3 regions of the Clostridium sp. LBM24168 genome follow, and region 3 is predicted to be linked to each of the others. Evidence: a T-box and tRNA genes for the amino acid it is inferred to sense, from the RefSeq annotation. Region 3 holds a T-box; the other regions hold tRNA genes.
What was found. A T-box is a leader RNA that pairs with one kind of tRNA and senses whether it is charged. The one in region 3 lies ahead of ileS (isoleucine--tRNA ligase), so its partner is inferred to be a tRNA-Ile.
Positions count from the first base shown of each region.

Region 1 (10,526 bases), 270 kb from region 3:
AAGCTCAGGTATGTTAGATGAAACTATTTTTTCAGCTAATCCTTCAGCTATAGCCGTTTTACCTACACCAGGATCTCCTATCAAGCAAGGATTGTTTTTTGTTCTTCTACTTAATATCTCAAGTACTCTCTGTGTTTCTTTCTCTCTTCCTATTACTGGATCAAGTTTTCCTTCCTTAGCCATATCTGTTAGATCACGGCCAAACTGATCTAAAGTTGGGGTTGGTTCTCCAACACCTTTTTTACCACCATTAAGATTTGCTGACTGTTCTCCAGATAACGAATTGGTTAATTCTTTCCTAAGTTTATTAAAATCTGCACCAAGATTGTTCAAGATAGTAAATGCAACTCCTTCAGCTTCTCTTATAAGTGCAAGAAGTATATGCTCTGGACTTATATAATTGTGATTCAAATTTCTTGCCTCAAATAGACTCAATTCCAAAAGTCTTTTAGTTCTAGGAGTAAGAGGTATTTCATTATTGTATAGTTCTATTTCCCCCTTCCCTTCATATTCTTCTATAAGGGCCTTCACATTTTCAGCCGTAATATTCATATTGTTTAAAAGGCTTTTAGATATCCCATCTTCCCTTAATATTCCCAATAAAATATGCTCTGTTCCCACATAACCGTGTTTAAGAGATTGAGCTTCTTCCTGGGCATATATAATTACTTTTTGTGCTCTTTCTGTAAATCTTCCGAACATCATAATATATTCACCTTCCTTTTATTTGGCTGTAATTTTTGCCAATTTATTTCTTACTAGTTTCGCTCTATTAAAGTCTCTTTCTCTACTAGATAGAATTTTATCATAATTTTGTTGTATTGTAGCTGGCTGTATTTCAACCAGAAGACTATTCAGCACGGCTTTACTTATATCTTTAATTATTCCCATTTCAACTCCTAACCTTATATAGGATAAAAGCTTTAAACATTCATTTGTACTTAAAAGCTCTGCATATCTCAAAATACCAAGAGCCCTATATATTCTATCCTCTAATTCATATCTTGAATTCTTTATAAGATTTTCTCTAGCTAATTTTTCTTCATTTATTATCTGGGACACAAGGGCCTTTAAATTAGTCATTATTTCTTCTTCACTACGTCCAAGAGTTACCTGATTTGAAATCTGATATACATTACTTAATGCCTTAGATCCTTCACCATATAAACCTCTAATAGTCATCCCAACCTGACTTAATGCATTTAAAAGTCCATTTATTTGATTATTTAATGATATAGCAGGAAGATGAACCATAACAGACATTCTCAATCCTGTTCCTAAATTTGTTGGGCAAGTAGTTAGATAACCTAGCTTTTCATCAAAAGCATATTCTAAATTCTCTTCTAAAAGATTATCTATATTGTCACTTATATTATATACCTCTTCCAAATTTAATCCTGCTGTTATACATTGAATTCTAATATGGTCTTCTTCATTTAACATTATACTTATCGTCTGATTTTTATTTAATATAAATGCGGCCTTATTACCATTTTCTATCAAATTTTTACTTATAAGATGTTTTTCTAAAAATATTTCCCTTTCATTTTCACTTTTTTCCCATAGATAATTTGTAGTAAACTCATTTTTAGTACAATCATTTGTATAAAAAGCTTTATCTACACGTTCTATTAGTTTTCTGCTTTGTTCTTCACTTAATTTATGAGGAAAAGGTATTCTGGATAAGTTTCTAGCAAGTCTTACTCTACTGCTTATAACTAAATCTTTATTATTTCCTTTGGGATCTATTATCCAATTGTCCATACCCTATTCCCCCTTCTTATCATGATCTTTACTCTGAAGTTCCTTTATTTTGTCTCTTATATTGGCAGCATCTTCATATTTTTCTAAGGCTATAGATTTCTGTAAGTCCTCTTTTAATTTTACAAGGTTTCTTCTCTCTATAATTTCTTTTCCAGCCCTTTTAGGAATTTTGCCCGTATGCTCTAAATTTGCCTGTACTCTTTTAATTACAGGTTGCAATATATTTGAGAATTCTTTATAACATTCACTGCAACCTACAAATCCACTTTTCTTAAACTCTCTATAAGAAGTACCACAGTTTTTACATGTTATATCAAAATTTCCCGTATCTTCATTTGCATTATTCATATAATCCATAATTCCGCTTAAAATATTTTGGAAACTAAATGGAGCTACAAAATTTATTTTAGGTACAAAACTTAATTCACCATTTTCAACAGCACATTTCTCACATAGATTAAGATCTTGTTTAATACCATTCACTATCTTAGTTATATGGACAGTAGCCTCATTTTTTTTACATATATCACACAACATAGTATCCTATCACCCCATGTTCTATTAAAACTTATGTTCTATATATAAATATACTTAGTTTTCATCAAAAATTACCATCATAGTAGATTTAAGTATAGAAGCTCTAAGTTTATTTTTATTTTCTACATAATCATTAAAAGTTCTATCATTCATAACCATTTTTAATATGTTAGCTTCTCTTTCATTAATAATATCAGCTTCGAATATTCCATCTATAACCTGTGAAGCAGCATTATATGTTATACTATCACCAATCTTTTCAATTATAATGTCAAATAGATTTTTATTACTATTGCACGCAAATCTTCTTATTATTATACACCCACCACCTCCTCTTCTACTTTCTATATAGTAACCTTTATCTACAGTAAACCTGGTAGTTAAAACATAATTTATTTGAGAAGGAGCACAACTAAAATGGTTAGCCAATTCATTTCTTCTAATTTGCAGTTGAGATTCATCATTACTTTCCATCATCTGTTTTATAAATTTCTCTATTATATCAGATAATCTTGCCACCACATCACCCTCTTAATATTAACGACATTACTTTGACTTTCTTTGACTTTAGTTAAATAATATTATTATATGCTACTTTATTCAACTCTTATATTATCCCAAATTTCAAGTTATAATCATTAAGCCCTAATATATCTCAATTTTTCTCCTATTTTCTCATATATTAAAATTATTATTGACAACTAATCATTTAACTTAAAAACTTACATGTTCAGTATTAAAATTCATATTTACTCAAAGTTTGGCTTATTTTAATTTTCTTTATAAGACTAGTATTTTTCAAATATATTATGAACTATTATCATTATAGTACCATATTTCAAGTCCTCTTCAAAGATATCTGGATTTTAAAAACAACAAAATTTCTAGAATAATGCCATTATAGAAAAAATAAAGATTCATTTAATCACAATAAAAATAAAGCAAATCAGATTTAATCTGAATTGCTTCTTTTATATTCTATTCAAAAAATAAAAATGGCTCCGTGGAGAGGGCTCGAACCTCCAACCCTTCGGTTAACAGCCGAATGCTCAACCATTGAGCTACCACGGAACAATTTATAAAACCCGGCAGCTACCTACCCTGCCACAGGGCTACCCCTGCAGTACTCTCGGCACGATGAAGCTTAACCATCCTGTTCGGAATGGGAAGGGGTGTTACCTTCACGTCATAACCACCAGATATTTGACATAAATCATTAAATATGGAAAACATATGTATACCATATGGAATACTATTGTTCTCTGAAAATTGCACAGTAAGATATATTTTGATCAAGCCCTCGACCTATTAGTATCAGTCAGCTCAACATGTTGCCATGCTTACACCCCTGACCTATCAACCTCGTGTTCTCCGAGGGGTCTTACCAGCTTACGCTGTGGGAAATCTAATCTTGAGGTGGGCTTCACGCTTAGATGCTTTCAGCGTTTATCCCTTCCCGACATAGCTACCCAGCAATGCTCCTGGCGGAACAACTGGTGCACCAGAGGTCAGTCCATCCCGGTCCTCTCGTACTAAGGACAGCTCCTCTCAAATTTCCTGCGCCCGCGACGGATAGGGACCGAACTGTCTCACGACGTTCTGAACCCAGCTCGCGTGCCGCTTTAATGGGCGAACAGCCCAACCCTTGGGACCTACTTCAGCCCCAGGATGCGACGAGCCGACATCGAGGTGCCAAACCTCCCCGTCGATGTGAACTCTTGGGGGAGATCAGCCTGTTATCCCCGAGGTAGCTTTTATCCGTTGAGCGATGGCCCTCCCACGAGGTACCACCGGATCACTAAGCCCGACTTTCGTCCCTGCTCCACCTGTATGTGTCGCAGTCAGGCTCCCTTATGCCTTTGCACTCTAAGAAGGATTTCCGACCCTTCTGAGGGAACCTTTGGGCGCCTCCGTTACTTTTTAGGAGGCGACCGCCCCAGTCAAACTGCCTGCCTAACAATGTCCCGTGACCAGTTTCATGGCCGCCGGTTAGAATTCCAGTACTGTCAGGGTGGTATCCCAAGGGTGGCTCCGCCAGGGCTGGCGCCCCGGTTTCCATGCCTCCCACCTATCCTGTACAGACAATACCGAAACTCAATGCTAAACTGCAGTAAAGCTCTACGGGGTCTTTCCGTCCAATCGCGGGTAGCAAGCATCTTCACTTGCACTACAATTTCGCCGGATTTGTTGTCGAGACAGTGCTCAAATCATTACGCCATTCGTGCGGGTCGGAACTTACCCGACAAGGAATTTCGCTACCTTAGGACCGTTATAGTTACGGCCGCCGTTTACTGGGGCTTAAGTTCATACCTTCGCCTTACGGCTTAGTATTCCCCTTAACCTTCCAGCACCGGGCAGGCGTCAGCCCCTATACTTCAGCTTTCGCTTTAGCAGAGACCTGTGTTTTTGATAAACAGTTGCTTGAGCCTATTCTCTGCGGCCCCTTTCGGGGCACTCCTTATCCCTAAGTTACGGAGTTAATTTGCCTAGTTCCTTAACAACAATTCTTCCGATGGTCTTAGGATTCTCTCCTCACCTACCTGTGTCGGTTTGCGGTACGGGCACTAACCTGCTCCATAGAGACTTTTCTCGGCAGTGTGAAATCGGATACTTCTCCATAATTGGATCCCCATAACACCCCGGCATTGACCGGATGGATTTTCCTTTCCGGCCTGCTTCAGTGCTTAGACACACATCCAATAGTGTGCACATCCTATCCTTCTGCGTCATCCCTTCTGTCAAACGCAAGTTTGCGGTATCGGAATATCAACCGATTGTCCATCACCTACGCCTTTCGGCCTCGGCTTAGGTCCCGACTAACCCTGGGCGGACGAACCTTCCCCAGGAAACCTTAGGTCTTCGACCAATAAGATTCTCACTTATTTCTCGCTACTTATGCCAGCATACTCTCTCCTGTACAGTCCACAGCTCCTTCCGGTACTGCTTCTATCCGTACAGGATGCTCCTCTACCACTCTTTCGAGTCCATAGCTTCGGTGGTAAGTTTTAGCCCCGGACATCTTCGGCGCAGGATCTCTCGACTAGTGAGCTGTTACGCACTCTTTGAATGAGTGGCTGCTTCTGAGCCAACATCCTAGTTGTCTTCGAAATCCCACATCCTTTTCCACTTAACTTACACTTTGGGACCTTAGCTGATGATCTGGGCTGTTTCCCTTTTGACCGCGGATCTTATCATTCGCAGTCTGACTGCCGTCATTCAAGTATATGGCATTCGGAGTTTGATAGGGTTCAGTAACTGTTGTCAGCCCCTAGCCCATTCAGTGCTCTACCTCCATTACTCATTGGCGACGCTAGCCCTAAAGCTATTTCGAGGAGAACCAGCTATCTCCGAGTTCGATTGGAATTTCTCCGCTATCCACAGCTCATCCCATGGTTTTTCAACACCAACGTGGTTCGGTCCTCCACGGAATTTTACTTCCGCTTCAACCTGGCCATGGATAGGTCACCCGGTTTCGGGTCTACAGCATGCAACTAGCCGCCCTTTTAAGACTCGGTTTCCCTTCGGCTCCGCACCTTAAGTGCTTAACCTTGCTGCATACCGTAACTCGCTGGCTCGTTCTACAAAAAGCACATCGTCGCACGTAAAAGTGCTTCGATCGGTTGTGGACACACGGTTTCAGGTTCTATTTCACTCCCCTTCCGGGGTTCTTTTCACCTTTCCCTCACGGTACTTCTTCTCTATCGGTCACCAGGTAGTATTTAGCCTTAGGAGGTGGTCCTCCCTCTTTCCCACAAGGTTTCTCGTGTCTCGTGGTACTCTGGTACAGACTAGAACTTTTTCAGCTTTCACTTACAGGGCTTTTACCTTCTGTGGCGGAGCCTTCCAGCTCTCTTCAGTTAACCTATTGTTCACATTGTCTGTCCGAACCCCAGGAACAAGTTCCTGGTTTGGGCTCTTTCCCTTTCGCTCGCCGCTACTTAGAAAATCGATTTTTCTTTCTCTTCCTCCGGGTACTTAGATGTTTCAGTTCCCCGGGTTTACCTCCCCAACCCTATTTATTCAGCTTGGAGTACAGTGCTTCCACTGTGGGTTTCCCCATTCGGAAATCTTCGGTTCACAGACTATTTGCGTCTACCCGAAGCTTATCGCAGCTTATCACGTCCTTCTTCGGCTCCTGGTGCCAAGGCATTCACCATGCGCCCTTTGTAGCTTGACCTAAAGAAAATTCATATTAGCTTCGCGTTTCATCGTCAAGTCTTTCGCTGTGGTGCTCACTTACACAAGTAAGCTCCGCTCCTCACTCAAGCCTTTCCTCGAACTGCTTGCTACTATTAATTTTCCACATATATCTACAAAGGTTATTTCTAACCTCAGCTTTACTTTAAATATGAAGTCTTTCGACTTCTATTTTTCTTACTGTGCAATTTTCAAAGAACAAAATGGTGGGCTTAAATGGACTCGAACCATCGACCTCACGCTTATCAGGCGTGCGCTCTAACCAGCTGAGCTATAAGCCCTTACATAATTGGTGGAGATAAAGAGATTCGAACTCTTGACCCTCTGCGTGCAAGGCAGATGCTCTCCCAGCTGAGCTATACCCCCAAACCTATAATCAACTTTTAAATTAACATCTTTTGAAGAATTATAATCCTTCAAAATTAAACAGAATAAAAATTGCTATTAACTTCGCATCTTTTCGTCAAAACCACTCACTGCGGTGCTCATTTACACAGGTAAACTCTGCTCCTCATTCGCGTTTTTCCTCAATCTGCTTGTTACTATCAATTTTTACAAGTTACTAATTCAAACAAACTACCAACATTTTGAAACAGTATTACTGTTTCATTTCTCCTTAGAAAGGAGGTGATCCAGCCGCAGGTTCTCCTACGGCTACCTTGTTACGACTTCACCCCAATCACTAACCCCACCTTCGGCCGCGCCCTCCTAAGTTAGGCTACGGACTTCGGGTGTTGCCAGCTCTCATGGTGTGACGGGCGGTGTGTACAAGGCCCGGGAACGTATTCACCGCGACATGCTGATTCGCGATTACTAGCAACTCCAGCTTCATGCAGGCGGGTTTCAGCCTGCAATCCGAACTGGGAACAGTTTTTGAGTTTCGCTCCACCTCGCGGTATTGCTTCTCTTTGTTCTGCCCATTGTAGCACGTGTGTCGCCCTGGACATAAGGGGCATGATGATTTGACGTCATCCCCACCTTCCTCCGCGTTAACCGCGGCAGTCTCGTTAGAGTGCTCATCTTAATGTTAGCAACTAACAACAAGGGTTGCGCTCGTTGCAGGACTTAACCTAACATCTCACGACACGAGCTGACGACAACCATGCACCACCTGTCTCCCTGCCCCGAAGGGCTTCGCCTGTCTCCAGGCTATGCAGGGGATGTCAAGTCCAGGTAAGGTTCTTCGCGTTGCTTCGAATTAAACCACATGCTCCGCTGCTTGTGCGGGCCCCCGTCAATTCCTTTGAGTTTTAATCTTGCGATCGTACTTCCCAGGCGGAGTACTTATTGTGTTTACTGCGGCACAGAAGGGGTCGATACCTCCTACACCTAGTACTCATCGTTTACGGCATGGACTACCAGGGTATCTAATCCTGTTTGCTACCCACGCTTTCGTGCCTCAGCGTCAGTTACAGTCCAGAGAACCGCCTTCGCCACTGGTGTTCTTCCTAATCTCTACGCATTTCACCGCTACACTAGGAATTCCGTTCTCCTCTCCTGCACTCCAGATATCCAGTTTGAAATGCAGCACCCAGGTTAAGCCCGGGTATTTCACATCTCACTTAAACATCCGCCTACGCACCCTTTACGCCCAGTAAATCCGGACAACGCTCGCCACCTACGTATTACCGCGGCTGCTGGCACGTAGTTAGCCGTGGCTTCCTCCTCTGGTACCGTCATTATCGTCCCAGAAGACAGGGCTTTACAATCCGAAGACCTTCATCACCCACGCGGCGTTGCTGCATCAGGCTTTCGCCCATTGTGCAATATTCCCCACTGCTGCCTCCCGTAGGAGTCTGGACCGTATCTCAGTTCCAATGTGGCCGATCACCCTCTCAGGTCGGCTACGCATCGTTGCCTTGGTAGGCTTCTACCCCACCAACTAGCTAATGCGCCGCGGGTCCATCTCAAAGCGGATTTCTCCTTTCATCCAGAATTCATGCGATTTCTGGTATTATGCGGTATTAATCTCCCTTTCGGGAGGCTATCCCCCTCTTTGAGGCAGGTTACCCACGTGTTACTCACCCGTCCGCCGCTAAGTTGCCCCCGAAGGGGTTCCTTCGCTCGACTTGCATGTGTTAGGCACGCCGCCAGCGTTCGTCCTGAGCCAGGATCAAACTCTCAATTTAAAAGTTTGTCTCTACTCATTTACTTCATTGCTGCATCTCTGCAGCCCAAAAGAATTGCTGGTTTATTTCTTCAAGTTTTCACTTGTTTCTTATTCTGTTTAATTTTCAAGGATCATCTTATTCAAATCAACAACTCGTTTATATTAACACATTACATTAAATATGTCAATACTTATTTTATACATAATTTAATATATAATGGTTAATTTCTACTGTTATTCCCAAAATGACAAGTGATATTTTATCATCAATAAACAAACTATTTTATAATTCGACATAGATATATACAAATTTAATCTTTATTTTCTCTATAAATCTTCCTATCTCTGCATTTATCATATAATGATACACGTGGAATAGTTGTAAGGTATATCTTGTTCATATAAAAAAAAACCATAATCAAAATGATTTATGGTTTTATCAATGGTGGAGATAAAGAGATTCGAACTCTTGACCCTCTGCGTGCAAGGCAGATGCTCTCCCAGCTGAGCTATACCCCCATATGGTGGACCTTCAGGGACTCGAACCCCAGACCTACCGGTTATGAGCCGGTTGCTCTAACCAACTGAGCTAAAGATCCTAATTTAAAGTCTGACAATCAATTACATTCCAACGGATTTCTCTTCTATAATATTAAAACAATAACAGTTAACTTACCTGCTCAAAATAAAAAATCACGTTGTATTCACACCATCCTTGCCAGATAGTTTCATATATATTCCTCTTTACTACAGTTTATTATTATACTTTCTTTTTTTCAAACTGTCAACACTTTTTTCATACACACGGATTATTGATTTTATGAATTTAATCCATGTGTATGTATGAAAGATAACTTTATTTTAGATTTCTCACTAAATCTTTAAATTTATTTCCCCTGACCTCAAAATTTTCAAACATGTCAAAGCTAGCACATGCAGGTGAAAGAGTAACAATGTCACCATTAATGGCTACCTGTTTAGCTTTCACTACAGCTTCCTCAAGTGAATTAACAACAACTATTGGGACTTCAACTTTTTTTGATATCTTTAAGTTTTCAAATGCTTTCATTATTTTATCTTTTGTTGCACCAAGTAAAATAAGCATCTTTATTTTAGAATATCCTTCTTCTGCAAGTATATCAAAAGGAATTTTTTTATCATATCCTCCTGCTATAAGTATAACAGGTTTTTCAAAAGCCTTGAGCCCTGCCAAAGTCCTTGTAGGACTTGATGCTATGGAATCATTATAATATTTAACACCATTTAATTCTCTTATAAATTCACATCTATGTTCCACTCCTTCAAAAGTAGTGGCAATTTTCCTCATACTACAGGTGGACACATCATCCTTTACAGCACAAAATGCGGTTAATAGGTTAGCTACATTATGCATGCCCCTCAATTTAATCTCATCAAGCTTACATACTTCATTATTATCAATATACAATGCACCGTTCTTTAGATATCCCCCAGATTTAAGTTCTTCCTTAATGCTAAATTGCCTTACTCTTCCTAATGCTTCTTTTACCATATCATTGGTATAATCATTATCTTTATTCAATACTACTAAATCTTTTTCTTTTTGATGTTTGAATATATTTTTCTTAGCATCCACATATTCATTCATATTTTTGTGTATATCCAGATGATTTGGACTTATATTTGTAACTACAGCTACTTGTGGAGAAACTTTCATAGTCATAAGCTGAAAGCTGGAAAGCTCCATTACAACCTTATCATTTTTATTTATCTTCTCTATTTTATCAAAAAGAGGAGTTCCTATATTTCCACCAATCCAGCTTTTATAACCTTCTTCTTTCAACATATTATATATAAGCGTAGTTGTAGTTGTCTTGCCATCGCTTCCTGTAACTCCAAATATTTTAGCTGAGCAATATTTAACAAATTCCTCAACTTC
Region 1 covers NZ_CP196861.1:2,785,896-2,796,421, forward strand. Annotated here, with positions in the region: gene ACSVC9_RS13840 (ATP-dependent Clp protease ATP-binding subunit) at 1-705, opposite strand, end outside; gene ACSVC9_RS13845 (protein arginine kinase) at 724-1,764, opposite strand; gene ACSVC9_RS13850 (UvrB/UvrC motif-containing protein) at 1,768-2,301, opposite strand; gene ACSVC9_RS13855 (CtsR family transcriptional regulator) at 2,356-2,820, opposite strand; tRNA gene ACSVC9_RS13860 (tRNA-Asn) at 3,298-3,372, opposite strand; rRNA gene rrf (5S ribosomal RNA) at 3,385-3,501, opposite strand; rRNA gene ACSVC9_RS13870 (23S ribosomal RNA) at 3,590-6,478, opposite strand; tRNA gene ACSVC9_RS13875 (tRNA-Ile) at 6,703-6,779, opposite strand; tRNA gene ACSVC9_RS13880 (tRNA-Ala) at 6,789-6,864, opposite strand; rRNA gene ACSVC9_RS13885 (16S ribosomal RNA) at 7,119-8,627, opposite strand; tRNA gene ACSVC9_RS13890 (tRNA-Ala) at 9,052-9,127, opposite strand; tRNA gene ACSVC9_RS13895 (tRNA-Ile) at 9,131-9,207, opposite strand; gene murD (UDP-N-acetylmuramoyl-L-alanine--D-glutamate ligase) at 9,465-10,526, opposite strand, start outside.
Region 1: it encodes a tRNA-Ile, which carries the amino acid that the T-box ahead of ileS (isoleucine--tRNA ligase) is inferred to sense. The anticodon was not compared.

Region 2 (10,526 bases), 110 kb from region 3:
CCACGCCGTAAACGATGAGTACTAGGTGTAGGAGGTATCGACCCCTTCTGTGCCGCAGTAAACACAATAAGTACTCCGCCTGGGAAGTACGATCGCAAGATTAAAACTCAAAGGAATTGACGGGGGCCCGCACAAGCAGCGGAGCATGTGGTTTAATTCGAAGCAACGCGAAGAACCTTACCTGGACTTGACATCCCCTGCATAGCCTGGAGACAGGCGAAGCCCTTCGGGGCAGGGAGACAGGTGGTGCATGGTTGTCGTCAGCTCGTGTCGTGAGATGTTAGGTTAAGTCCTGCAACGAGCGCAACCCTTGTTGTTAGTTGCTAACATTAAGATGAGCACTCTAACGAGACTGCCGCGGTTAACGCGGAGGAAGGTGGGGATGACGTCAAATCATCATGCCCCTTATGTCCAGGGCGACACACGTGCTACAATGGGCAGAACAAAGAGAAGCAATACCGCGAGGTGGAGCGAAACTCAAAAACTGTTCCCAGTTCGGATTGCAGGCTGAAACCCGCCTGCATGAAGCTGGAGTTGCTAGTAATCGCGAATCAGCATGTCGCGGTGAATACGTTCCCGGGCCTTGTACACACCGCCCGTCACACCATGAGAGCTGGCAACACCCGAAGTCCGTAGCCTAACTTAGGAGGGCGCGGCCGAAGGTGGGGTTAGTGATTGGGGTGAAGTCGTAACAAGGTAGCCGTAGGAGAACCTGCGGCTGGATCACCTCCTTTCTAAGGAGAAATGAAACAGTAATACTGTTTCAAAATGTTGGTAGTTTGTTTGAGTTAGTAACTTGTAAAAATTGATAGTAACGAGCAGATTGAGGAAAAACGCGAATGAGGAGCAGAGTTTACCTGTGTAAATGAGCACCGCAGTGAGTGGTTTTGACGAAAAGATGCGAAGTTAATAGAAATTTTTATTCTGTTTAATTTTGAAGGATTATATCCTTCAAAATTGTTGTTCTTTGAAAATTGCACAGTAAGAAAAATAGAAGTCGAAAGACTTCATATTTAAAGTAAAGCTAAGGTTAGAAATAACCTTTGTAGATTATACTTGTCTGTATAATACATTTTATATTTACCGGCAAGCATAAGTGATTAAAAATTGGTAATGACGAGTATGACAAGGAAAAGACCAAATGAGGAGCGGAGTTTACTTATGTAAATGAGCACCGCAGAGAGGTATTTGACGTAGTCATAGGAAGTCAGTAGCAATTTTTTAAAAGGTCAAGCTACAAAGGGCGCATGGTGAATGCCTTGGCACCAGGAGCCGAAGAAGGACGTGATAAGCTGCGATAAGCTTCGGGTAGACGCAAATAGTCTGTGAACCGAAGATTTCCGAATGGGGAAACCCACAGTGGAAGCACTGTACTCCAAGCTGAATAAATAGGGTTGGGGAGGTAAACCCGGGGAACTGAAACATCTAAGTACCCGGAGGAAGAGAAAGAAAAATCGATTTTCTAAGTAGCGGCGAGCGAAAGGGAAAGAGCCCAAACCAGGAACTTGTTCCTGGGGTTCGGACAGACAATGTGAACAATAGGTTAACTGAAGAGAGCTGGAAGGCTCCGCCACAGAAGGTAAAAGCCCTGTAAGTGAAAGCTGAAAAAGTTCTAGTCTGTACCAGAGTACCACGAGACACGAGAAACCTTGTGGGAAAGAGGGAGGACCACCTCCTAAGGCTAAATACTACCTGGTGACCGATAGAGAAGAAGTACCGTGAGGGAAAGGTGAAAAGAACCCCGGAAGGGGAGTGAAATAGAACCTGAAACCGTGTGTCCACAACCGATCGAAGCACTTTTACGTGCGACGATGTGCTTTTTGTAGAACGAGCCAGCGAGTTACGGTATGCAGCAAGGTTAAGCACTTAAGGTGCGGAGCCGAAGGGAAACCGAGTCTTAAAAGGGCGGCTAGTTGCATGCTGTAGACCCGAAACCGGGTGACCTATCCATGGCCAGGTTGAAGCGGAAGTAAAATTCCGTGGAGGACCGAACCACGTTGGTGTTGAAAAACCATGGGATGAGCTGTGGATAGCGGAGAAATTCCAATCGAACTCGGAGATAGCTGGTTCTCCTCGAAATAGCTTTAGGGCTAGCGTCGCCAATGAGTAATGGAGGTAGAGCACTGAATGGGCTAGGGGCTGACAACAGTTACTGAACCCTATCAAACTCCGAATGCCATATACTTGAATGACGGCAGTCAGACTGCGAATGATAAGATCCGCGGTCAAAAGGGAAACAGCCCAGATCATCAGCTAAGGTCCCAAAGTGTAAGTTAAGTGGAAAAGGATGTGGGATTTCGAAGACAACTAGGATGTTGGCTCAGAAGCAGCCACTCATTCAAAGAGTGCGTAACAGCTCACTAGTCGAGAGATCCTGCGCCGAAGATGTCCGGGGCTAAAACTTACCACCGAAGCTATGGACTCGAAAGAGTGGTAGAGGAGCATCCTGTACGGATAGAAGCAGTACCGGAAGGAGCTGTGGACTGTACAGGAGAGAGTATGCTGGCATAAGTAGCGAGAAATAAGTGAGAATCTTATTGGTCGAAGACCTAAGGTTTCCTGGGGAAGGTTCGTCCGCCCAGGGTTAGTCGGGACCTAAGCCGAGGCCGAAAGGCGTAGGTGATGGACAATCGGTTGATATTCCGATACCGCAAACTTGCGTTTGACAGAAGGGATGACGCAGAAGGATAGGATGTGCACACTATTGGATGTGTGTCTAAGCACTGAAGCAGGCCGGAAAGGAAAATCCATCCGGTCAATGCCGGGGTGTTATGGGGATCCAATTATGGAGAAGTATCCGATTTCACACTGCCGAGAAAAGTCTCTATGGAGCAGGTTAGTGCCCGTACCGCAAACCGACACAGGTAGGTGAGGAGAGAATCCTAAGACCATCGGAAGAATTGTTGTTAAGGAACTAGGCAAATTAACTCCGTAACTTAGGGATAAGGAGTGCCCCGAAAGGGGCCGCAGAGAATAGGCTCAAGCAACTGTTTATCAAAAACACAGGTCTCTGCTAAAGCGAAAGCTGAAGTATAGGGGCTGACGCCTGCCCGGTGCTGGAAGGTTAAGGGGAATACTAAGCCGTAAGGCGAAGGTATGAACTTAAGCCCCAGTAAACGGCGGCCGTAACTATAACGGTCCTAAGGTAGCGAAATTCCTTGTCGGGTAAGTTCCGACCCGCACGAATGGCGTAATGATTTGAGCACTGTCTCGACAACAAATCCGGCGAAATTGTAGTGCAAGTGAAGATGCTTGCTACCCGCGATTGGACGGAAAGACCCCGTAGAGCTTTACTGCAGTTTAGCATTGAGTTTCGGTATTGTCTGTACAGGATAGGTGGGAGGTATGGAAACCGGGGCGCCAGCCCTGGCGGAGCCACCCTTGGGATACCACCCTGACAGTACTGGAATTCTAACCGGCGGCCATGAAACTGGTCACGGGACATTGTTAGGCAGGCAGTTTGACTGGGGCGGTCGCCTCCTAAAAAGTAACGGAGGCGCCCAAAGGTTCCCTCAGAAGGGTCGGAAATCCTTCTTAGAGTGCAAAGGCATAAGGGAGCCTGACTGCGACACATACAGGTGGAGCAGGGACGAAAGTCGGGCTTAGTGATCCGGTGGTACCTCGTGGGAGGGCCATCGCTCAACGGATAAAAGCTACCTCGGGGATAACAGGCTGATCTCCCCCAAGAGTTCACATCGACGGGGAGGTTTGGCACCTCGATGTCGGCTCGTCGCATCCTGGGGCTGAAGTAGGTCCCAAGGGTTGGGCTGTTCGCCCATTAAAGCGGCACGCGAGCTGGGTTCAGAACGTCGTGAGACAGTTCGGTCCCTATCCGTCGCGGGCGCAGGAAATTTGAGAGGAGCTGTCCTTAGTACGAGAGGACCGGGATGGACTGACCTCTGGTGCACCAGTTGTTCCGCCAGGAGCATTGCTGGGTAGCTATGTCGGGAAGGGATAAACGCTGAAAGCATCTAAGCGTGAAGCCCACCTCAAGATTAGATTTCCCACAGCGTAAGCTGGTAAGACCCCTCGGAGAACACGAGGTTGATAGGTCAGGGGTGTAAGCATGGCAACATGTTGAGCTGACTGATACTAATAGGTCGAGGGCTTGATCAAAATATATCTTACTGTGCAATTTTCAGAGAACAATAGTATTCCATATGGTATACATATGTTTTCCATATTTAATGATTTATGTCAAATATCTGGTGGTTATGACGTGAAGGTAACACCCCTTCCCATTCCGAACAGGATGGTTAAGCTTCATCGTGCCGAGAGTACTGCAGGGGTAGCCCTGTGGCAGGGTAGGTAGCTGCCGGGTTTTAAATTAGGATCTTTAGCTCAGTTGGTTAGAGCAACCGGCTCATAACCGGTAGGTCTGGGGTTCGAGTCCCTGAAGGTCCACCATATGGGGGTATAGCTCAGCTGGGAGAGCATCTGCCTTGCACGCAGAGGGTCAAGAGTTCGAATCTCTTTATCTCCACCATAAGCGACTAGCAAATATTTGTTAGTCGCTTTTTAAGTTGTATTTATATATGATATAATAAATTAAAAATAATTATAAAGGGGTGTTAAGTTGCTTTTTTATAGGTTGAAGCAATTTTATTGGAATTTATGCTCTAATATAAATGAACATGATATGATTTTTTTGAATAATATCTTAAATGATAATGACTTAAGATTGTTTAATAGATTGTCAATTTCAGAACAAAAACATTCTATTAAAGTAGCTTATGATGTAGAAAAAATCTGCAGTGAGAGAAATATAAATTCAGAATTGCTTTTAAAAGCAGCACTTTTACATGATATAGGTAAAATATTTAAAAGGTTTAATATTATTGATAAATCTATAATGGTTTTACTAGATAAAATTACGAGAAGTAGGATAAAGAAAATTTGTAATTTATCTAAAATGTCTAAAATAAGTGTATACTATAATCATGCTGAGCTTGGAGCAAATTTATTACATAAACTTGGTTATAATGAATACATAATTTATCTAGTGAGAAATCACGACAATAAAAATACATATTATAATATTGAACTTAATATACTTAGATATTGTGATGATATTAATTAGAATATTATTATGGTAATTTTATGGTAATTTTACGGAGTATATTTTAAGTTTTGTGATATAATTATAACTGGTATATGTTTTAAATAGCAGTAATTGGAGGTAATTATGAATTCTGAAAAAAGAAGAATACATATAGAAAATATATTAAAAAGTAATAATAAGCCTCAAAAGGGACATGTTTTAGCAGAAGAATTAGGGGTTACAAGACAGGTTATAGTTAAGGATATAGCTATTTTAAGGGCAGAAGGTAAGAATATTATAGCAACACCAGAAGGATATTTAATTCCTAAAAGTGAGGATAATAGAATTAAACAGGTGATTGCAGTTTCACATAAATCATATGAAATGGAGGATGAACTAACTACAATTGTTAAGTTTGGTGGAGTTGTTGAGGATGTAATAATAGAACATTCAATATATGGTGAAATTAAAGGAATGCTTATGATAAAATCCATATATGATGTTAAAAGTTTTATTTCAAAGGTTAAGGAAACAAATTCAGAACCGCTCCTAGTACTCACAGGTGGAGTACATCTTCATACTATTTCTGCAGAAAGTCCTTTTATTATTGATAATATCAAAAGAGAATTGAAAAATAAAAAATATTTAATTTCTAACTAAATTATGCTTTTTAATAAAATAGTCTAAAATAAAATTTAAAAGAGGTGAATTATTTATGAAAAAAAGAGGAATTATAGGTTCGATAATTTTATTTGGAGTTTTAGGATTAATTGTAGTATTTTTAGATAGAATTGTAAATTTTATAGTAAACATTGAATGGTTTAAAGAAGTAGGATATTTATCTATTTATTTTACACAAATAAAAGCTACATTAAAATTAATGATACCAGCTTTTATAATATGTTTTTTATGTATATGGTTTTATTATAAAAGCATAAGACTTAGTATAATGAAGTATAAAAGGGTTATTGAAGTTAATAAAAATAAAGATAATATTCAAAGAAAAATAGTTATATTTTTGAATATTATTGTATCACTTTTTATTTCTTATTTTTTTTCATCCATTTATTGGTATAGAATTCTACAATTTACAAATTCAGTTCCATTTAATGTTAAAGATCCAATCTTACATTTAGATGTATCTTTTTATGTATTTAAATTACCTCTTATACAATCTATCTATAGCGCTTTAGTAAGTCTACTTATTTTTCTTGGAATATTGACTTTCTTGATTTATATGGCTTTAAATTTAAATGATAGATTTGTATCACAAAAAGATTTTAGAAAAAATTTTAAAAATAAGTTTAATAATTTCGACATTAAGAGTGGTATTACTAGGTTTGCTGGAAAACAATTGGCGGTTTTAGCAGCGCTTATAATGGTATGTGTATCAGTAGGATATTTTTTAAAGTCAGTGAATCTTGTTTACAGTAATAGAGGAGTAACTTTTGGAGCTGGTTATACAGATATACATATAAGTTTTTTCTTTTATATAATTATATGTTTAGTATCAATAATTTCTGCAATTGTAATATTTGTGAGTGTAATCAAATTAAAAATTAAGCCTATTGTAATATCTATATCAATTATTGTAGCTTTGGTTATCATTGAAAATGTATCTTCTGTTGTATTTCAGAATTTTATAGTTAAATCAAATCAAAAAACTTTAGAGCAGCCATATATAAAGCGTAATATTGATTATACGAGAAAAGCATTTAATATTGAAAATGTAGATTCTAAATTTTTTCCTGTTAAAGATACTCTTACAGAAAATGATGTAAAAAATAATATGGATACTATAAACAATATTAGGGTAAATTCATATGCTCCAACTCTTGAGTTTTACAATCAAGTTCAAATTATAAGATATTATTATAACTTTAATAATATAGATATAGATAGATATAATATAAATGGAAAGTTTACACAGGTTTTTTTAGGAGCTAGAGAAATAAATAGCAATTCTATAGATCCTAATACATGGCAGAACAAACATCTTATTTATACACATGGATATGGTATAGTAATGAATAAAGTTAATTCTGTAACTTCGTCTGGTCAACCTAATTTTGTCATAAAGGATATGCCACCTCAAAATTCTACAGATATAAAGATTGATAATCCAAGAATATATTTTGGGGAGAGTACTGATAATTATGCTATAGTAAATACGAAAATAAATGAATTTGATTATCCCAAAGGTAGTAATAATGCTACTAACAAATATGAAGGTAATGCTGGAATAAAAATGAATTTTTTAAATAGAATATTATTTTCACTGAACCAAAAGAGTGTAAATTTTTTACTTTCAAGAGATATAAATAGTCAAAGTAAGATATTAATAAATAGAAATATTAAAGATAGAGTTAAAAAAATAGCTCCATTTTTAAATTATGATTCAGATCCTTATATAGTTATGAGTGGTGGAAAATTGTATTGGGTATTAGATGGATATACTGTTTCAGATAGATACCCATATTCACAACCTCAAAATAATGGAATAAATTATATAAGAAATTCATTTAAAGTAGTGGTAAGTGCTTTGGATGGGACTACTAATTTCTATATTGTGGATAAAAGTGACCCTATAGTTCAAAGCTATTCCAAGATATTTCCCAAACTGTTTAAAGATTTAAATAGCTTATCACCTGATATAAAGGAACACTTTAAGTATCCGGAAGATATGTTTAATATACAATGTAATGTTATTGGAAAATATCATGTTACAGATCCTAGTGTATTTTATAATGGTGAGGATGTATGGGAAGTTGCTAAGAATCAGAAACAGGTTAATGGAAATAAAGATTCTATGGAATCGCCATATGTAGTGATGAAACTTCCTGGTAATGAAAAAGAAGAAATGATTTTACTCCAATATTTGAATATAAGAAATAAAGATAATATGGCAGCTTTATTTGGAGCTAGGATGGATGGAGATAATTATGGAAAGATGGTGTTATATAAATTTCCACCTGAGAAAACCGTATATAGTCCTTATTTATTTAAGCAAAGGTTGAATCAGGATACTACAATATCACAGGAATTATCTCTTTGGAATAAAGATGGTTCTAAAGTACAATTTGGTGATACTATAATAGTGCCAATAAACACCTCTCTTTTATATATAGAGCCAGTATATTTAAGGGCAAGTGGTAAGGACAGTATACCAGAGATGAAAAGGGTAATAGTTTCCTATGGGGATAAAATGTTATTATCTCAAAATATAGATACTGCAATATCAGAGATGTTTAATATCAATCAGGAAGATAATCAAAATAAATTGGATCAAAATAAATCGGACGTAAAAGATATAAATGATAAATCTTCAAAATTAAAGGAAGTGAAAGATTTATATAATAAGGCTTTAGATTCACAAAAAAGCGGAGATTGGGCTAAATATGGTGATTATATAAATCAACTTGGAAAATTGATAGATGAATTGAATAAATAGAATGTTGCTAAGAAGCTGCCTGTAGAAATTTTATGGCGGCTTTTTAAATTAGTATAAATTGTAAATATATCTATGCTTAGTTAGTAAAAGGTAATATAATATAATTGTTATATTAGTAACTAAGGTATAATTATATTTGTTTCTTTGAAAGGAATGTATACTATGGATTATGATGTACTTATCTTAGGTGGAGGTATAATGGGATGTGCAGTTGCCTATGAGCTTTCAAAGTATAGTTTAAATATAGCTTTAATAGAAAAAGATTATGATATAGCAGATGATGTAGCTTTTATAAATTCATCTGTTGTATATGATGGAATTGAGTCTAAAACTGCTTTGTTGTCAAGATTGGAATCTATAGGAAACAGCATTATAAAGGAAATTGCACCTAAATTTAATATAAATTTTATAAAAAAAGGTTACCTTATAATTGCAGATAATAAAAAAGATGAAGAAAAATTGATAAAAATGTATCATAGAGCATTAAAAAGAGGAATTAAAGATATATATTTATTGGATGAAAATCAGATTTCACAAATTGAGCCTAATTTAAATATAAAAGTAAAAAGAGCTATATATTCTAAAAATACGGGTATTATATCACCGTATGATCTTGCCATATCTTATGGAGAAGTTGCATCTGATAATGGGGTTAATTTTAAATTAGGGGAAGAGGTATTGGATATACAATTTATGTCTAAGGGATTTAGAGTTTTAACAAATAAAAATAAGTTTACATGTAGTATGGTATTAAATACTATTCCAAGAGATGGATATAGTATAGAAAGTGGAATTAATATGAAAAGAAAAGTGGGATACATAAATTATTTTTTAATAGAAAATATTGGGAATAAATATGATAATGTTTTATCTAGTTTAGGGAAAAATGGTGAAAGAGTATATGTTATTTCAACTAATAATAATTCATTAATGTTAGGAGTAACTACAAATAATGAAATAGGTTATGTTCAAGGGTTAAAAATAATAGAAAAATATTTTGGAAAAATAGATGAAAATAAGATAAGTGTATTTTATAAATCTAAATACTATAATGATGATCTTATTATAGATGACAGCTTGGTTGATAAAGGCTATATAAAGGTTGTTGAGAAAAATTGGGGACAAATAACTATGTCTCCATCAATTGCAAGAATAGTATGTGAAACTATAGTTAATAATTTAAATTGTATCCTTAAAAAGGATTTTGTAGATAAAAGAAGAGAATTTTATAGATTTAAGAATATGTCAAATGAGGAAAGAAATCAGATAATAAAATTAAATAGAAAATATGGTAAAATAATATGCTATTGCCAAGAGGTTACGGAAGGTGAGATTGTAGATTCAATAAGAAGACCTCTCGGTGCACGTACTATAGAAGGTATAAAGAGGAGAACAGGAGCTACTTTTGGAAATTGTATGGGGTCACAGTGCCTTTATAAGATAGCCTCTATATTAGCAAGGGAAACTAATAAAAATATGACAGATATAGTTAAAGATTCAAAAGACTCAAAAATAATACTAAGCAGGATAAAGGAATTTGATGAAATTTAATGTTGGTAGGTGGATAGAGATATGTTTAATGATAAGAGTGATATATTTACAAGTATTGTTAGGATAAAAGGAGCTAATTGTAATGTAGTTCCGGTTAAAAGTACTGAACCTATAAATAAAAATTTATGGATAGAATGTTCTAAAGCGTTAAGTAGAATTCATGTGGGGGCACCTATAAGTGTAGGTGATATAATTTGTAAAAATATACTTAATACAAAAGTGGATATAGTTTCTACTAAAACTATAGTAATACTAAAATGATTTGACTGTATAATTTATATAATATATAATTAAATAGTTAGGATATCTGATATCAAATTAGATTTCCTGTTTTGATGTGCGCTAGTAGCTCAGTTGGATAGAGCAGTTGGCTACGAACCAGCGTGCCGGGGGTTCGAATCCTCTCTAGCGCACCATAAACCGTTGAAAACACTAAGTTTCAGCGGTTATTATTTTATTCAATTTTAGAGTTTTTCCTCAATT
Region 2 covers NZ_CP196861.1:2,946,793-2,957,318, forward strand. Annotated here, with positions in the region: rRNA gene ACSVC9_RS14695 (16S ribosomal RNA) at 1-734, shown strand, start outside; rRNA gene ACSVC9_RS14700 (23S ribosomal RNA) at 1,228-4,116, shown strand; rRNA gene rrf (5S ribosomal RNA) at 4,205-4,321, shown strand; tRNA gene ACSVC9_RS14710 (tRNA-Ile) at 4,331-4,407, shown strand; tRNA gene ACSVC9_RS14715 (tRNA-Ala) at 4,411-4,486, shown strand; gene ACSVC9_RS14720 (HDIG domain-containing metalloprotein) at 4,640-5,080, shown strand; gene ACSVC9_RS14725 (3H domain-containing protein) at 5,186-5,701, shown strand; gene ACSVC9_RS14730 (UPF0182 family protein) at 5,757-8,492, shown strand; gene ACSVC9_RS14735 (FAD-dependent oxidoreductase) at 8,655-10,043, shown strand; gene ACSVC9_RS14740 (DUF1667 domain-containing protein) at 10,065-10,304, shown strand; tRNA gene ACSVC9_RS14745 (tRNA-Arg) at 10,383-10,459, shown strand.
Region 2: it encodes a tRNA-Ile, which carries the amino acid that the T-box ahead of ileS (isoleucine--tRNA ligase) is inferred to sense. The anticodon was not compared.

Region 3 (10,526 bases):
GGTGGAGATGACAGTGGGGGAATATCTGATTCAGGAATAAAGGAGAAGGATATAAACCTATCAGTTGCTTTAAAAACAGGAGAAATATTGAAGAAAAATGGAGTGAATGTAGTTTATACAAGAACTGGTGATACGCAAAAGGATACACAATCTCGTGTAGATATTGCAAATAAGGCCAATTCCAATGAGTTTGTTAGTATACATACAAATGCTTATTCGTATAATAAGGATGTAAAAGGAATAGAAACATACTATTCAACATCTGCTCAATCTAAGGATATAGCTGAAAGTATTCAGAAACAACTTATAAGTTCTACAGGTTCCATAGATAGAGGTATAAAAGAGGGCCAATCAAATCAAGATTTGTTAAATGAATCGAAAATACCTTCTGCTATGGTATATTTAGGCTTTATGACAAATCAGTCAGAAAGCAGTCTGATGGCTACTTCAGATTTTCAAGATAAAAGTGCTAAAGCTATTGCAAATGGAATTTTAGCTTCTTTAAAGCTTATAATTCGAGATCCTGCTGAGAATCAGAATAAACCGCAGACTCCAAATAAATCTTCAAATTCAAATAAACCTGTAATTGTACTGGATCCAGGTCATGGAGTAGGTGATGATGTAGGTTCTAGTGGAAATGGATATCAGGAAGACGATGTTACATTAAGTGTAGCATTAAAAATTGGTGAAATATTGGAGAAAAATGGAGTAAATGTAATTTATACGAGGAGCAAAGATGAGAGAAATACAAGTTCTCTTACTGTTATTCAAAGTCTTCAGAGAAGATGTGATACTGCAAATAATTCAGGGGCCAAATATATGGTGTCTATTCATACAAATGCCGTTACCAGTAATGCAGCGGAAGGTACTGAAACCCTGTATTATTTAGGAAATAGTGAAGGTCAAAGATTGGCTTTACTTATACAGCAGAATCTTGTGAATGCTATTGGAACTTACAATAGAGGCTTGAAAGACGGCAGGTGGCTTTATATAACAAAAAATACGAAAATGACTACTGTGCTTACAGAATTAGGATTTCTAACAAATTCTAAAGATGCATCTATTTTAGGGACTGATGCGGGCAGACAGAAAGCTGCCCAGGGGGTAGCCAATGGCATATTAAAGGCATTGGGAATGTTATAAAAAGTTGACAATAAAAAGTGTGTATAATATAATAGTAAGGAAATTATACAATATTGATAGTTTATTGAAAGCTTTGACCAGGAAAAGTACTCTAGTTTTATCGCTAAAAGAGAGCAAATGGTAATGGTGGAAATTTGCCGGAAGACTTGGGGAATATCACCTGAGAGTTAAAAATCTGAACAACTAGAATCATGTTTATTAGGTTTTTTCGTATTTCTGCGTTAAGGAGTATAATATATTTATGTTTTAAAGTTTTATGTCATAGGTGGTACAGCGAATTCAACTTCGTCCTATTTTAGGGATGAAGTTTTTTATTTCACAAATAACTATATATGTAGAAAGGAGAGTTAAACTATGTATAATAAGATTGATAATTCCAGGAATTTTATTGACAGAGAAAAAGATGTAGTAGATTTTTGGAAAAAAAATAAAATTATTGAAAAGAATTTCGAATTAAATAAAGATGGAGAGTATTTTACTTTTTATGATGGTCCGCCAACTGCAAATGGTGATCCCCATATAGGGCATGTTTTAACAAGAGTCATGAAGGATTTTATAATAAGATATAAAATTATGAAGGGCTATAATGTATTGAGGAAGGCAGGATGGGATACCCATGGGCTTCCAGTTGAACTTGAAGTTGAGAAGAAACTGGGCATATCTGGTAAGCCTCAGATAGAACAATATGGAGTGGAAAAATTCATAAAAAAATGTAAAGATAGTGTATTTACATATATAAGTGAATGGAGAGAAATGTCTGACAGAATAGGTTTCTGGGTAGACATGGATAATCCATATGTAACTTATCATAATGATTATATAGAATCAGAATGGTGGGCATTAAAAAGGATGTGGGATAAAGGATTATTATACAAAGGATATAAAGTAGTTCCCTATTGTCCGAGATGTGGAACTGCACTTTCATCCCATGAGGTTTCCCAGGGTTACAAGGATGTAAAAGAGACATCGGTATACGTTAAATTTAAGCTTAAAAACTCTGACAGATATATGCTTGCATGGACTACTACGCCGTGGACACTTCCTAATAATATGGCTCTTGCAGTAAATAAGAGCTATGATTATGTAGAGGTAGTAAACAAGGATGAACACCTGATACTTGCAGAAGCTCTTCTTGGAAAATTGGAGGAGGAATATGAAGTAGTAAAAAAGTTCAAAGGTGAAGAACTTTTGGGCCTGGAATATGAACCAATGTTCAACTTTGCTAAGTTTAAAGGAAAAGCTCACTATGTTGTACACGGAGATTATGTAACGCTTACAGATGGAACAGGTGTAGTACATACGGCTCCAGCCTTTGGTGAAGATGACAGCAATGTATGTAAAAAATACAATATACCTGTTGTAAATTCTGTAGATACTCAGGGAAAATATAAGGATGAAGTTATTCCATGGAAGGGATTGTTTGTTAAAGATGCAGATCCTAAAATAATAGAATATCTAAAAGAAAAGAATATTCTTTATAAATCTGAGAAATTTACTCACTCCTATCCATTCTGTTGGAGATGTGATACTCCACTTTTATATTATCCAAGAAAGACATGGTTTATAAAGATGTCCTCCATGAGAGAAAGTCTAGTAGAAAATACTAATAACACCAATTGGTATCCTGATAATATAAGAACGGGAAGATTCGGTAAATTTGTTGAAGGTGTAATAGACTGGAACTTAAGTAGAGAAAGATATTGGGGTACACCACTTCCAATATGGGAATGTGAATGCGGACACAAAGAATGTATTGGAAGCATAGAAGAGCTCAAGGAAAAGGGGATTAATGTTCCGGAAAATATAGAACTGCACAAACCATATATAGATAAGGTTAAATTGAAATGTCCTCACTGTGGTAAAGAGATGAAAAGAGTAACTGAAGTTATAGACTGTTGGTTTGATTCTGGTTCTATGCCATTTGCACAGCATCATTATCCGTTTGAAAATAAGGATTTATTTGAAAAAAATTTTCCGGCACAATATATAACTGAGGCAGTGGACCAAACAAGAGGATGGTTCTATACTCTTATGGCTATATCTACAGTGTTATTTGACAAGAGTCCATTTCAAAATTGTATGGTATTGGGCCATGTATTGGATAAGCATGGACTTAAAATGTCAAAGCACAAAGGTAATGTGCTAAGTCCAACTGTAGTTCTAAATAATGAGGGTGCAGATGCTACAAGATGGTACTTTTATACTTCCAGTGCACCATGGCTTCCTTCAAGATTCTATGAAGAGGCAGTACAGGACAGTCAGAGAAAGTTCCTAGGTACACTTTGGAATGTATATTCATTCTATGTATTATATGCTAATCTTGATAGCTTTAATCCACTTGATTATAAAGATTTTACATCTGAAAATGTGATGGATCAATGGATTATGTCAAGACTAAATTCTCTTATAAAGGAAACTGAATATCATTTGGACCATTATGAAGTTACTCAGGCAGCAGTAAACATAGGAGAATTTGTTGACAGTCTTTCGAATTGGTATGTAAGAATAAATAGATCCAGATTTTGGAGTTCCGAGTTGACGAATGATAAAATAGGAGCGTATATTACTTTATATAATGTGCTTACTGTACTCACTAAAATTACAGCACCATTTATTCCCTTCGTATCAGAAGAAATTTATCAAAACTTAGTAGTAAATTTGGATAAAAATGCTCCTGAAAGTGTACATTTATGCAGATGGCCTCAATATAACAATGGTATAATAGACGAAAAGCTGGAAAATGATATGGCAGAAGCTTATAATATAGTTAAGCTTGGAAGAAGTGCTAGAAATACAGCCAATATAAAAAATAGGCAGCCTCTTTCAGAGATGCTGGTAAGTTTGGAAACACTTCCTAACTATTATGGAAATATAATTAAGGAAGAACTTAACATTAAGAATATAGAATTTGGTGCAGATTTATCTAAATATGTAAATTTTGATATCAAGCCTAATTTACCCGTATTGGGAAGAAAGTATGGAAAGCTTATACCTGATATAAGGAAAAAAATATCTTCCATGAATCAGATGGAACTTGCTCAAGATATAAAAAGTGGAAAATCCGTTGAAATTGAAGTAAGGGAACAAAGAATAAATTTAAATTCTGAAAATGTACTTGTTACAATGCAGGGATTGGAAGGTTTCGCATTTGCAGGAGAAGGTACAGTAGGAATAGTTCTTGAAACTACAATAACAGAAGAACTTAAAGAAGAGGGAAACTTGAGGGAGATATTGAGTAAAATTCAGAATCTGAGAAAAGAAAGTGGCTTTGAAGTAGCTGACAATATAAAATTGTATGTTGCTGGAAACAGCTATCTTGAAGGTATAGTTAAAAAATTTGAAAGTCAAATAAAGAAGGAGACATTATCCTTGAAAGTAGTGTATGGTGAGGATAAAAAATATAATAGTTATAAGATAAATGGGGAAAGTTTCAAAATTGCAGTAGAAGTAATTAAATGATTGAATTTTTACATTTTGGTTGAGCAAGTTATAATTTTATTTTCTATAATTGTAACTTGCTTTACATGTAAAGATATAATTTTATTATATATATTATACTAAATTATTAAAAATAGTATAAACTAACTTGTAATAGTTTGATTTTATAAGTATAATTATAAAAAGAAACCGAATTGGTAGGTGAGTGGAATGGCAGCATCAATTAAAGATGTAGCTAAGGAAGCGGGTGTTTCTATAGCTACAGTTTCTAGGGTGTTAAATGATGTAGACGTTGTGAATGAAGATACTAAAAAAAAGGTATTAGAGGCTATATCAAAATTAGGTTATAGACCTAATATAATAGCAAGAAGTCTTAAAACTCAGAAAACAAAAACAATAGGTATAATAATACCGGATATATCAAATCAGTTTTATCCTGAAATTGTAAGAGGGGCAGAGGATGTAGCTAATATATATGATTATAATATAATGCTTTGCAATACTGATCTTGATTTTGAAAAGGAAATGGAATATTTAAGAGTTATGAAGGAAAAGATGGTGGATGGCATTTTATATATGAGTGCTTCCTTGGAGCCAGCTATTTTGGAACTTATAAAACAACTTCAGCTTCCAATGGTATTGGTAGAAACTGCAAGTGATGAGGAAGATATTCCTAGCGTTACTATCGATAATAAAAAGGCAGCTTATGATGGAGTGAATTATCTGATTCAAAAGGGAGATAAAAAAATAGCATATATAGGTACTCATAAAGATGAAGCAAATGCTAATGCCGTAAGGTATATTGGGTATAAACAGGCACTTGAAGATAATAACCTGAAAGTTAATAGTAATATTACTTATTTTGCTTCATTAAAAGCAAAGGACGGATATGATGGTATAAACGAGATACTGGATAAGGAAAATATAGATTCTGTTTTCTGTTGTAGTGATGAAGTTGCTATGGGGGCTATAAATGCACTTAGAGATAGAAATATAAAGGTGCCTGATGATGTAGACGTAGTAGGATTTGGAAATATATATTCTTCAGAAATATTCTATCCTAAAATAACTACAGTAGCACAGCCATTGTATGATATGGGGTCTGTAGGAATGAGAATGCTTATAAAGATAATAAATAAAAAAGATGTTGTTACCAAAAAATATGTGTTAGGACATGATATAATTGAAAGGGATTCTTGTAAAAAATAATTCAATTATTATTTTAGTTGGTCAAATGTAATGAAATGGGAACTATTGGGAAGGAAAAATTTATGGTAGAAACATTAATAGGCCTAGTTATTGTTGCACTGGATAAAACAGGGTACATAGGAATTTTTATTGCAATGGCATTGGAAAGTGCATGTATACCTATACCTAGTGAGGCTATATTACCTTTTGGAGGATATTTAAGTTTCTCTGGGAGACTAAATCTGTGTGCTGTTATAGTATTTGGAACTTTAGGTGGAACTTTTGGATCATGTATAGCTTACTATATAGGTAAGGTTGGAGGAAGACCACTGGTGGAAAAGTATGCGGATAAGCTTAGACTATCTAAAGCTCATATTGAAAAAAGTGATTATTACTTTAATAAGTATGGAGAAAGTATAGTATTTTTTTCAAGATTATTGCCTATAATAAGAACATTTATTTCACTCCCGGCAGGGATTAGTAAAATGAATTTTAAAAAATTTACGGTATATACGCTTATAGGATCATCTATATGGAGTGTTATATTGTCATTTGCAGGGTATAAAATGGGTGAAAGTTGGACATTAATACGTCAATGGTTTCATTTTGCAGATATAGTTTTGGTAATTATAGTAATCTTACTAATAGTATATAAGTTGCTTGTAAGATTTAGAAGAATAAAAGCATAGGTACATTTTAATTGAAATAAAAGAGGATTCATGTTACAGAAATTTAGTTATTCTTGTAGTGATTCTCTTTTTTTAATGTTTTTTGTAGATTTAATCTGAAATTTGTTTAACGATTTTTTTGTATGATTTACAGATTGATGGTATAATTTAACATAAAAGGGAGTATATTAATTAGGTTAAAGCTATTTCATTTATTTGAATAGGAGGAGAATATGAGTTATAGAGAAAAGGTAGAAAAAATATTTTTATATCTATTGAGTCTAAAAAATATAAATGAAAAAACTATAAGAAGTGTATACGATTATGATAAATTATACTGGGAAGAGGAATTTTCAAATTTGCAAGGATGTGTTATAAATAAAAATCCTACAAATGACTTATGGATAGATATAAATAAAAAATGCGGTAAACTATATGATGATTTTTTTAAATTATATCAGGAAAATGAAAAACGAGGAGAAAATTTTGAAATAATATGTGGATATGGATTGCTATCGTGGAAATTAAATAATGAGAAAATTATTCATCCAGTACTTGAAACAAGGATGAAAATAGAATTTAATGCATTGAAAAGAGCTTTTAGCCTAGTCCCTTCAGGAAAGACCAAATTCCAATCAACTATATTTGAGGATTTGGAACAAGATAATTTGGAAGATATATTCAAACTTGAAGATAGAGTTAATAATATGAATCTGGACCCAAGGGTTAAAGATGAGACTAAGGAAGTATTTTCTGATATAATTTCCAGTCTTGGCAATTCAGGTAAAATTGAGGATGGATATTTTTCCAAAGATAGAATTAAATTTTGTGAATTTCCTGTATTATATAATACTTTTGTTGTATTTGTAAGAAACAATAATATGAAGTTATGGCAATCTGAAATTAATGATATATTGAAAAATATAAAAAATGGTTATCCTATACCTGAAACTGTTAAGGCTTTGGTTGGCGAAAACAGTGTAAATGAAAAGGATAGTCTTGAGGATAGAAAAGATTGGGAAAAGATATCCAAACGAGTATTATTTCCACTACCTGCAAATTCTGAACAAAGAGAGATAATAAAGAGAATATCGGAAAATTATGGGGTAGTAATGCAAGGACCTCCAGGTACAGGAAAGAGCCATACTATAGTCAATTTGATATGTCACCTACTTGCATATGGTAAAAGAATACTGGTAACAAGTCAGACGGATAGAGCATTAAGAGTGCTTACACAGAAGATGCCAGAGGAAATAAAGCCACTTTGTGTAAGCTTACTAGGAAATGATTCGGAATCCTTTAAGGAATTAAATGAAACGGTGAGAAAAATAACAAATAACTTGTCTTTAGATACTAGAAATATATATAAGGATATAGAAATATTAAAACATCAATTAAATTCTTGCACAGATAACCAAAAATCACTTTATAAAAAATTAAAAGAAGTTCAATATATAGAAAGTGAGACTATAAATTATTCAGGTCAAAAATATAGTTTGCTGGATATAGCAAAATGGGTTAAGAAAAATTCGGATAAATATTCATGGATACATGATACTATAAGTATAAAAAATAATATGCCAATTTCAGATGAAGAATTTGATTTACTAAAAAACTTATTGGGTGAGATTAGTAAAGAAGAAAAATGTAAATTTGATAGTATAAAAAGTATAATAGAAAAATTACCGGAAGAACAAAAAATTTATTCTAAAATAGAAGAATATAAAAAATTAAAACCAGCTTATGAGAAGTATAAAAATAATGTAAAGGATTGGTATGTACCTCATAATGATAGATGTAACTATGAGGAACTTTTAAAAGCGGCTGTGAATTGTAAAGATAATGCTATTCAGCTTAAGGGAACAATGTGGGAAAACATATTCAAAAATTATAATAAAAATGAAGTTGTAAAGCAGAACTTTAAGGATTTATACTACAAATCATCAAATTGTATGCTTATGATTGCTAAAATATCAAATGAACTTAGAAGTCATGAAATCCAGCTTCCGGAAGAAAATATGGATAAATTCCTTAAAAATTTTAATACAATATATAAAACCTTAGAAGATAAGAAAAAGATAGGAAAATTGTTTAGAATAATCCATCCAGAATGCAATTATATATTTTTTAGGTGCAGTGTAGATGGAAGACAGATCTCTAATATGGATCAAGCTATTATTGTGAAACTATTTCTCCAGAAAAAGTCTATTTTGAGAGAATTGAAAACCATGTGGAATAACATAATTAAAGATTATAAAGAAGATGATGTTGCCGATGGAATGAATATACTTGAAATAGAAGAAAATTTGAGAAAGTTGAAGCTTATTGTAACATGGGAGTCAGATTACAAGCCAAATATTCTGGATAAATTAGGAAAAATAGCACTTCCAAAATCTATAGACTGGTATAATATAGATACCTATTATTATTTGATTGATTGTATTGAGAGCTTAAAAAATATAAATGAATATAATGAGACAAAAACATATTTGGACAATTTGAGTAAATTTATGATGATTGTGAAAGGAGATATAGGGAAACAGTATGAACTAGAGAATTTATCTTTAGATGGTATAAATTGTATTGTAAGTGAGATGAAAAGTATAAATGTAATCAAGAAAAAAATATACAAGATAAATGAAATAATGGATAAACTAGGAAGAGTATGCCCTGATACAGTGGAAAATATAGTGAGAGATTGGGATAAATCAAAATATATGTGTGTTGATTTTAGCAAAGCATGGAGATGGTCTCAATGGAATAACCTGTTGCAAAAACTTAATAGACTAAATCCAGAAAAAATTGAAGAAGACTTGGAACGGGAAAAGATTAAAGAAAAGCTTATAATAAAAGAGCTAGTAGCTAAAAGTACGTGGTATAATCAAATACTTCACACAACGGATCTCCAAAAAAGAAGTTTGTTTTCCTGGATGCAGGCTGTAAAGAGAATTGGCAAGGGGAGAGGAAAGATGGTGGCCAAGTACAGGAAGATTGCACAAGAGGAGATGGAAAAATGTAAGGAGGCTATACCGGTATGGATTATGCCTTTGAATAGAGTTATTGAAAATATAAAGCTATCTAAAAATCTATTTGATGTTATTATATTTGATGAAAGTAGTCAGAGTGATATATTTTCTCTATGTGCTCTTATGAGAGCCAAGAGAGCTGTTATCGTAGGAGATGATAAACAAATAAGTCCGGAAGTAGTAGGAGTGGATAGTAAAGTTGTTTCAAATCTAATAAACAAATATCTAAAGGATATACCTGATAATCAATGGTTTGATCTTCAGACAAGCCTTTATGATACTGCACTTAGAATGTTTCCGAATAGATTGATGCTTAGAGAACATTTTAGATGTGTTCCAGAAATAATAGGATTTAGTAATGAATTGGCATATTCAGGTAATATAAAACCACTTAGATATCCTACATTAAAGCAAACTTTTTATCCACCTATAAAAACCGTTAGGGTGGATGGAAAAAGGGATATTTCTAAACCTATAAATAATATAGAAGCGGAAGCATTGGCAAATAAAGTCATAGACTGTTGCATGGATAAAAGATATGAAGGAATGACTATGGGGGTAATATCTCTCTTGGGAGAAGCACAGGGAAATTTAATAGAAAATATACTTAGGAAAAAATTAGGAGCAGAGGAGATGATAAAGAGAAGAATTATATGTGGAGATGCCTATTCATTTCAGGGGGATGAAAGAGATATAATGTTTTTATCCATGGTAATTTCTAAAGATGTAAAATTTGCTTCTCTCTCTAGAGATGCAGATATAAGAAGGTTCAATGTAGCTTCCAGCAGGGCTAGAAATCAAATGTGGCTTTTTCATTCTGTAGATTTGGAGGATTTGAGTAAAGAATGTGTGAGATACTCTCTATTAAATTATTGTATGAATTACAATAGTTTTAACATAAATAGAAAGAAAGTGGATCAGATGTTTCAATCTGATTTCCAAAGAGATGTGTATAATATTATAAAAAATAGAGGATATAAGGTAATTCCACAAGTAAAAATTGGCAGATATAATATAGATTTCATGATAGAAAGTGAGAGAAGTAGAATTGCTATTATATGTG
Region 3 covers NZ_CP196861.1:3,058,654-3,069,179, forward strand. Annotated here, with positions in the region: gene ACSVC9_RS15275 (N-acetylmuramoyl-L-alanine amidase) at 1-1,143, shown strand, start outside; T-box leader at 1,208-1,439, shown strand; gene ileS (isoleucine--tRNA ligase) at 1,498-4,602, shown strand; gene ACSVC9_RS15285 (LacI family DNA-binding transcriptional regulator) at 4,792-5,790, shown strand; gene ACSVC9_RS15290 (DedA family protein) at 5,853-6,458, shown strand; gene ACSVC9_RS15295 (AAA domain-containing protein) at 6,671-10,526, shown strand, end outside.